DNA from 2 places in the Mesorhizobium sp. WSM4842 genome. Region 1 is predicted to be linked to the other one. Evidence: predicted binding sites of a transcription regulator. Region 1 holds the regulator's gene; the other holds the start of a gene.
The links. Region 1 encodes PhoB, which activates phosphate uptake and scavenging genes when phosphate is short. Its sites were predicted from a motif close to TGTCATNNANCTGTCAT; they were not measured.

Region 1 (4,552 bases):
AATTCTGATGGATTTTGTTGGCCTGCCGGCTTTTTTTCGAGGCTCGGAATAAACAATGACAGGCCCTTCTGCTTCTGCCAGTATTTGTCGGACATTACCGACGGCTTCCGGTTCATGAGCGGCCGCGGCAATAGGGAGGAAGCAAAAGAATGTCGGTTGGAATCCGTCATGACGATTTGCGCCGGCGCAACCGGGCGATGGTGATTTCTGCGGTACGCCGGGCCGGCCAGCCGTCGCGGACCGAGATCGCCGCAACCACCGGCCTCAGCCATTCGACCATATCGGCGATCTCTTCCGACCTGATCCAGCAAGGCATCCTGACCGAGAGCAAGGCGAGCGAGACCGTTTCGATGAAACGCGGCCGACCGCAGGTCGGCCTCAGCCTCAATCCGGAAGCCGCTGCGGTATTGGCGGTCGTGTTGTCGCTGAATTTCCTGTCGGTCGCTGTCATCGATTATGCCGGACAGGTGGTCGCCGAGGAACAGCGCCGGCTGGACACGCTGACCATGTCGCGCGACGAGCTGATCGACGAATGTGTCGCCATCGTGCGGCGCCGGATCGAAGACCCCAACCTCGACGTCCAAAGCGTCGCCCGCATCGCGCTGGCGATCCAGGGCATCACCGATTCGCATGCGCGCGCCATGTTGTGGTCGCCGATCACGCCGCAGACGAACATCGCCTTCGCCGACATTCTGGAACGCGAGTTCGGCATCCCGGCCATCATGGAGAACGACTGCAACATGATGGCCGTGGCGCTGCGCTGGCGTGACCCGGATCGCTACCGCGACGATTTCATCGCCATCCTGCTCTCGCACGGCATCGGTATGGGGCTGGTGCTGAAGGGCGAACTGTTCACCGGCACCCATTCCTCGGGCGGCGAATTCGGCCACATGATTCATCGGCCGGGCGGCGCGCTTTGCCGCTGCGGGCGGCGCGGCTGCGTCGAGGCCTATGCCGGCAACTACGCCATCTGGCGCAACGCAAGGCAATTGAGCGAGAACGCAGAGCCGGTCGCCGATGTCAGCGACGCCGAGATGCGGGCACTGGCGGCCCGGGCGCGCCAGACGGACGGACCGGAGCGCGAAGCCTACCGCAAGGCCGGCGAAGCGCTCGGCTTCGGGCTTGGCAGCCTGTTCGCGCTGATCGATCCGGCGCCGGTCGCCATGGTCGGCGCCAGCGCTGCCGCCTTCGACCTGATCGAGCCGGCCCTGCGCGAGGCCATCGCCCAGACCGCCGGCGGCCAGCATTCGGGTTCGATTTCCTTCGACACCGAGACGAACGAGCTGCCGCTGATCCGCGAAGGCTGCGCCTTGCGAGCGCTGAGCTTCGTCGACCAGGAGATTTTCGCGCCGGGCGCGCAAGGGAAGTCCGGCACGATCAGGAAGGACGTGGCGTGAGTCCGAAGGCAAGGAACAAAGGCGGAATGCGACTTGGGGTTGTGTTGAGATTCAGGTCAGGCCGCGCCGGAGTCGAAGACGGGCGCGAAGCGACCAGACTGGGCGAGTTCCGAGAACCGGAACGGAGCGTACTTTTGGGTACGTACCGGAAGCGCAGGAAATCGCCGGTCGCAGGCCGGCATCACCTGAATATCAGCTAGTCTTCCCTGATCGCATAGCCCGCACCGCGGATGGTGCGGATGACATCGGGCATGCGACCATTGTTGACCGCCTTGCGCAACCGGCCGACATGGACGTCCACCGTGCGCTCGTCGATGTAGATCGTCTCGCCCCAGACATTATCGAGCAACTGGCTGCGCGAGAAGACCCGACCTGGGTGCCGCATCATGAATTCGAGCAGCCGGAATTCGGTCGGCCCGAGCCGGATCTCGCTCTTCTTGCGATAGACCCTGTGCGATTCGCGATCGAGCATGATGTCGCCGACCTTCAGCACGCTGGACAGCACTTCGGGCTTGGCGCGGCGCAGCAGCGCCTTGATCCTGGCCATGAATTCCGGTGTCGAGAACGGCTTGACCAGGTAGTCGTCGGCCCCTGTCGAGAGGCCGCGCACCCGGTCGCTCTCCTCGCCGCGTGCGGTCAGCATGATGATCGGCAGCCGCTCGGTTTCGGGGCGCATCCGAAGGCGTCGGCAAAGCTCGATGCCGGAAACCGCCGGCACCATCCAGTCGAGCACCAGAAGATCGGGCACGTTTTCCTGCAGCCGGATTTCGGCCTCGTCGCCGCGCGTCACCACCTCGACCTGATAGCCTTCGGATTCCAGATTGTAGCGGAGGAGGACGCCCAGCGGCTCTTCGTCCTCCACCACCATGATGCGTGGCGCGATCATCGACCGGTCACCCCCGTCATGTCGCCGGCGCCGACATCGTCGTTTCGTCGAGCTTCGGGCGATCCGCCGGCAATTGCTGCCCGGTCACGACATAGTAGGCGTTTTCGGCGATGTTGGTGACGTGATCGCCGATACGCTCGAGATTCTTGGCGCAGAACAGAAGATGCGTGCAGGCGGTGATGTTGCGCGGATCCTCCATCATGTAGGTCAGGAGTTCGCGAAAAACCGCCGTGTATTTCACGTCGATCTTCTGGTCGTCGGCGCGCAGTTCTTTCAACGCGCCGGCATTGCGCGACACATAGTGCTCGACCACGCCGCGGAGCTGCACAAGAACGAGATCCGCCATCGCGTCGATACCGTGCGAGAGATTACGCGGCGTGGCGCTCTGCCCGACTGCGCTGACCCGCTTGGCTATGTTCTTGGCCAGGTCGCCGATGCGCTCGAGATCGCCGGCCATGCGGATTGCGCCAACCACGGCGCGCAGATCTTGCGCCATCGGCTGCCGCTTGGCGATCAGCGTGATCGCACTATCGTCGAGTTCGCGCTGCCGCGCATCCATGATGGCGTCGTCCGAGACGACGCGCTGCGCCATCGCATTGTCTGATGCAAGCAACGCGCGGATCGAGGCTGCGACCATCGCGGCGGCGAGCTCGTCCATATCGCGGATCAGCCTGTCGATGTGCTCCAGTTCCTCGTCGAAAGATGCGACGGTGTGTTCACCCATGATACTGTCCTCGTGTTCGAAATTCGCCGCCGGACCGCTCAGCCGAACCGGCCGGTGATGTAGTCCTGGGTGCGCTTGTCGTCGGGGTTGGTGAACATCTTGTCGGTCGCGCCCTCCTCGACCAGATAGCCGAGATGGAACATCGCCGTGCGTTGCGACACGCGCGCTGCCTGCTGCATCGAATGGGTGACGATGACGATCGTGTAGTTCTGGCGCAGTTCGTCAATCAGTTCCTCGACGCGGGCGGTGGCGATCGGATCGAGCGCCGAACAGGGCTCGTCCATCAGGATCACTTCCGGCGATACGGCGATGGCGCGCGCGATGCACAGGCGCTGCTGCTGTCCGCCGGAGAGACCGGTACCCGACTCGAGCAGGCGATCCTTGACCTCGTTGAACAGGCCGGCCTTCTTCAGGCTCGATTCAACGATGCCGTCCAACTCGGCCTTGCTCCTGGCCAGGCCGTGAATGCGCGGACCGTAGGCGACGTTTTCATAGATCGACTTCGGAAACGGGTTCGGCTTCTGGAATACCATGCCGACGCGGGCTCGCAGCTCGACGACATCGATCTTCGGGTCGTAGACATCCTCGCCGTCGAGCGTGATCTTGCCGCTCACCCGCGCGATATCGATGGTGTCGTTCATTCGGTTCAGGCACCGCAGGAAGGTCGACTTGCCACAGCCCGATGGGCCGATCAACGCCGTCACCTGGTTCTCGCGGACATCGAGATCCACGTCGAACAGAGCTCGCTTCTCGCCGTAATGAACAGAGACCTTGTCGCCCTTCATCTTGATCGAAGGGGCGATGGTTCCGCTGCTCAGTTTCTGTTCGACGCCGGCTTCCGTCATGATGTTCATATCCTCTACTCCTTACCAGCGCCGCTCGAAGCGCCTGCGCAGTATCACCGCGATGGCATTCATGATGACCAAAAAAAGCAGCAAAATCAAAATCGCCGCCGAAGTCTTCTGCTGGAACCCGGCTTCCGGGAAATCCGCCCACATGAATATCTGCACCGGCAGGATCGTCGCGGGATCGGTGAAGCCGCCGGGAATGTCGACGATGAAGGCGACCATGCCGATCATCAGCAGCGGCGCGGTTTCACCCAGCGCATGCGCCATTCCGAGGATGGTGCCGGTCATGATACCCGGCATCGCCAGCGGCAGGACGTGATGGAATACGGTCTGGACCTTGGACGCTCCGATGCCAAGCGCCGCCTCGCGGATCGACGGCGGCACGGCGCGCAGCGAAGCGCGTGAGGCGATAATGATGATCGGCAGGGTCATCAGCGCCAGCACCATGCCGCCGACCACCGGGGCTGAGCGCGGCAGGCCGAAGAAGTTCAGGAATACGGCAAGTCCAAGCAGGCCGAAGACGATCGAAGGCACCGCCGCCAGATTGTTGATATTCACTTCGATGGTCGTCGTCAGCCGGTTCTTGGGCGCAAATTCCTCAAGATAGATCGCCGCCGAAACGCCTATGGGAAAGGCGATGGCGAGCGTGACGATCATGGTCAGGAACGATCCGACGACCGCGCCCCAGACACCGGCC
Region 2 (4,552 bases), 1.5 Mb from region 1:
AATTCGATCGGCGCGCGGCTGATCGTCGACAACGTCTTTGCCACGCCCCTACAGCAGAAGCCGTTGCAGCTCGGCGCCCATATCGTCGTCTATTCGGCGACCAAGCACATCGACGGCCAGGGGCGCTGTCTCGGCGGCGTCATCCTGTCGGACAAGAAGTGGATCGACGAGAACCTGCACGACTATTTCCGCCACACCGGTCCCAGCCTGTCGCCGTTCAATGCCTGGACGCTGCTGAAGGGCCTGGAAACGCTGCCGCTGCGCGTGCGCCAGCAGACGGAAAGTGCCGGCCGGATCGCGGACTTCCTCGCCGAGCAGCCGGAGATCGCCCGCGTCATCTATCCCGGCCGCGCCGATCACCCGCAAGCGGCGGTCGTCAAGAAGCAGATGTCGGGCGGCTCGACGCTGATCTGCCTCGACGTCAAGGGCGGCAAACAGGCGGCTTTCGCCTTCCAGAACGCGCTCGATATCGTGCTGATCTCTAACAATCTCGGCGATGCCAAGAGCCTGATCACCCATCCGGCGACGACGACGCACAAGAATCTGAGCGATGAGGCGCGTGCCGAACTCGGCATCGGGCCAGGCACGCTCAGGCTGTCCGTCGGCCTGGAGGACACAGACGACCTGCTCGAAGACATCGAGCAGGCACTGAAAGCCGCCAGATAGGGATACGCGCCGAACAGCTTCGCTCGAATCGTCAAGCCAAGCGCGGTCAGGCGCCCGACGGGGTCTCTTCCAATTCCGCACCGGCGCTGGTGTGGATGGTCATCGTGTTGCCGCGCCAGTCGACGGCACCGCTGAGCCAGCCGCGCACCCAGATGGCGGGAAGCATCACGTCCCGCGCAACCATCGCCGGGATAATGCGCAGCGACAGGTGCCAGCCCTTGGCCGAGGCGAGAGCGCATTCCGGGAGATAGGCGACTACCAGCACGGCAACGGCGGTTGCCGACAGGCTGAAGCCGGCGCCTGCTGCAGCAACCAGCGCAAGCACCAGCGGCGGCGCCGCTCCGATCAGGATCTCGGGCGCGAAGAACAGGGGGAAGGTGACGCGGCGCAGGCGTGCCCAGCGGGCCTGACGCGACCAGATTTCGCCAAATGTGCGCAAACCGAGCGGCTGCTCGAAGGGCGAGGCGACAAGATTGACGCGCAGTCCAAGCCCGTTGACCAGCTTGGTCGCGGCGGCATCCTCGGCAATCTCGGCGGCAAGCGCACGGATGCCGCCATTGGCGTCGAGCATGGGCTTGTTCCACAACATGCTCTTGCCCTGGGCGAAACCGAGGCCGAGCGCCTCGCCGGTATATTGCCAGCGCGCCTGCAGCGTGTTGAGGAAAGCGCATTCGACCTCCGCCCAGAACCCGTCCGGCCGCGAGCCGATCGGCGTCGAGCAGACAAGGCCAGTGTCCGGCCGCCATGCCGCCATCAGATGCTGGACATAGTCCCTCGACATCAGGACGTTGGAATCGGCAAGGATGACCCAGCGGTGGCGCGCGGCCTCCCAGCCCTTCACGCAATTGTTGAGTTTCGGATTGCCGCTGATGCGGTCGTCGCCGACGAGCAGCCGGGCCGGCACGGCTGGAAAGCGGGCAATCGCGTCGGTGATCGGCCCGACCACCGGGTCATCGGCATGGGCGACGCAGAAGATGAGCTCATAGCGCGGCCAGTCGAGAGAGAAGGCGCGCTCGAGCGTTTCCTCGGCAAACGGTTCGACGCCGCGCGACGGCACGACGATCGACACCGGCGGCGCCTTGCCGGCTGCCGGCGTGATCCTGCCAGGCCGCTTCAGCTTCAACGAAGCGAGCAGGATGCTGGCGAGATTGACAAGAAGCAGAGCTGTGGAAAGCAAGGCGGCTGTGACTGTCAATTCCATCGATATCTGGTCACTCCAGAAAAAACCGGCCGCATGAAAGCCGTTTCAACAGTTCGACAGAATGCTGAGTCGCCCGGCCCTGCACACCATCATTGTCATGTGTCACTTAAATGACATTGTTCTTCGGCACCTGCGCGCAAAGCAGGCGGGCAGCGACGGGAAGCACCCCGTTGACCAAACTGCGGAGAGCGTCGAGAGTTCCGTCTACATATTGTGGAGTAGTCTATGTACAGCGCCGTTACGCGCAACATCGAAGTACAGGTCAGGCCGTTCTATCTGGAAGATCGCTCCGACCCGTCGGAGAACCGCTATGTCTGGGGCTACCAGGTGACCATCGACAACCAGTCGGATGAATTCGTGCAGCTTCTGTCACGCTATTGGCACATCACCGACGGCACCGGCCGGGTCGAGGAAGTGCGCGGCGCCGGCGTTGTCGGCGACCAGCCCGAACTCAACCCCGGCGACAGTTATCAATACACGTCTGGGTGCCCGCTCTCAACGCCATCCGGCATCATGGTCGGCCACTACACGATGCGCAACAAGCGGGGCGAGACGTTCGATATCGCCATCCCCGCCTTTTCGCTCGACCTGCCGGGCACGCGGCGCACCGTCAATTGACGCTCACTTGGGTTCCTCGCCCTCGCGAAGCGGGGAGAGGTGGCCCCACTCCGTGGGGGCGAGGAACCCAAACTCTGCGAAGGCACCGCACCCGGTATTTGGCGATTCCTACTTCCATTGGAAGAATGCCAGCGGGCAGATCAGCAGCACTGACGCTCGTTATTGCGCGGCGGCAAACTCCGCCGGGTCGAAGTCATATTGTTTCGAGCAGAATTCGCAGGCGACGTGAATGCCGCCATCCTCGGTGCTGTCCCTGATCTCGTCGGCGGAGAAGCCTCCGAGAATGCCGCGGATCTTGTCCCTGGAGCATGAGCACTGGTCGGCAACCGGTACGCCGCCGAAGACGCGCACGCCGTGCTCGTGGAACAGCCGGTAAAGCAGCCGCTCGGCGCCGATCGTCGGGTCGATCAGTTCCGTCGGCTCGATGGTGCCAAGCAACGCCAGCAGTTCCTGCCAGGAATTGTCGGCCGGATCGTGGATCTCCTGGCGCGGATCGCCGTCGCCGCCCGGAAGATCGGGCACGCGCATGCGGTCCGGCGATTGCGGCAGGAACTGCGCCAGGATGCCACCGGCACGCCATTGCTCGCGGGCGCCGCCGACGCCGGGCGTCAACAGCTTGGCCACCGTGAGCCTGAGATCGGTCGGGATCTGTTCCGACTGCCGAAAATAGGTGCGCGCGGCCTCCTCCAGCGTCTCGTCGTCGAGCTGGACGATGCCCTGATAGCGCTGCGTGTGGGCGCCCTGGTCGATCGTCAGCGCCAGGACACCGCTGCCGAGCAGCGTCTGCTGCGAAGTTTCGCCGGCAGACGTCAGAGCCTCCAGCCGGTCGGCGTCGAAGCGCGCGTAGGCGCGTAGCGCATGCGGCGTGGAAAAATCCGCCACCAGCATATCGACCGGTCCGTCTGTGCGGGTCTGCAGGATGAACTTGCCTTCGAACTTGAGCGAGGTGCTGAGCAGCACCGTCAGCACGCAGGCTTCCGCCAGCAGGCGAGCGACCGGCTCGGGATAGTCATGACGGCTGAGGATCGCGTCGAGCATCGGCCCGAGCTGGACGGTGCGGCCGCGCACGTCGAGCGGGCCGACCTCGAAGGGCACGACATAATCGTCGCCGGCGTAGCCGAATTCGCCGAGTTTGGGTTGTTGTTCAGCCAATTGATGAGTTTCCAACATGACAAAGCTCCAGGGCGCGGCCATGCCGCCCTCCGGGGCGCATGCGTCGAAACGCGCTCGATTTGCGTGATGCGCCTGAGATAGGCACCACGCAGTGCCGGATCAAGGTGGCCCGGATCAAGCGCCCAGACACCAGGCCAAAACCGCCTTCTGGGCGTGGAGCCGGTTCTCGGCCTCGTCGAACACTACCGAATGCGGCCCGTCGATGACTTCGTCGGTGACCTCCTCGCCGCGATGCGCCGGCAGGCAGTGCATGAACAATGCGTCCGGCTTTGCCTTCGCCATCAGCGCCGCATTGACCTGGTAGGGTGAGAAGACATTGTGGCCGCGAGCACGGTGCTCCTGGCCCATCGACACCCAGCAGTCGGTGACGACGCAGTCGGCCTCGTGGACCGCCTCCTCCGGCGAGCGGGTGAAGTGCAACTTGCCGCCATGCGCCGTCGACCAATCGACATGCTTCTGCGCCGGCTCGCTGCCTTCCGGCACGGCGACGTTGAGGTTGAAGCGGAACCGCGCCGAGGCCTCCAGCAGGGAATGCAGCACGTTGTTGCCGTCGCCGGTCCAGGCGATTGTCTTGCCGGCGACCGGACCGCGATGCTCCTCGAAGGTCATGATGTCGGCCATCAGTTGGCAGGGGTGGGTATCGTCGGTCAGCCCGTTGATGACGGGAACGGTGGCGTTCTCGGTCAGCTCCAGCAGCCGGTCATGCGATGTGGTTCGGATCATGATCGCATCGACATAGCGCGACAGCACCTTGGCCGTGTCGGCGATGGTTTCGGAGCGGCCGAGCTGCATCTCGGTGCCGGTCAGCATGATGGTCTCGCCGCCGAGCTGGCGCATGCCGACGTCGAAGGACACGCGCGTGCGCGTCGACGGTTTGTCGAAGATCATCGCCAG

Region 2: AC0NIE_RS00280 (ceramide glucosyltransferase) is a predicted target of PhoB. The motif match lies at 1,967-1,983, and genes of this name have one in related genera.

What each region holds. Positions count from the first base shown of each region.
Region 1 is NZ_CM148372.1:1,589,703-1,594,254, reverse strand. It holds gene AC0NIE_RS07620 (ROK family protein) at 150-1,397, shown strand; gene phoB (phosphate regulon transcriptional regulator PhoB) at 1,594-2,283, opposite strand; gene phoU (phosphate signaling complex protein PhoU) at 2,300-3,007, opposite strand; gene pstB (phosphate ABC transporter ATP-binding protein PstB) at 3,046-3,861, opposite strand; gene pstA (phosphate ABC transporter permease PstA) at 3,874-4,552, opposite strand, start outside.
Region 2 is NZ_CM148372.1:59,980-64,531, forward strand. It holds gene AC0NIE_RS00275 (O-succinylhomoserine sulfhydrylase) at 1-666, shown strand, start outside; gene AC0NIE_RS00280 (ceramide glucosyltransferase) at 713-1,867, opposite strand; gene apaG (Co2+/Mg2+ efflux protein ApaG) at 2,093-2,485, shown strand; gene AC0NIE_RS00290 (Hsp33 family molecular chaperone) at 2,645-3,679, opposite strand; gene argF (ornithine carbamoyltransferase) at 3,773-4,552, opposite strand, start outside.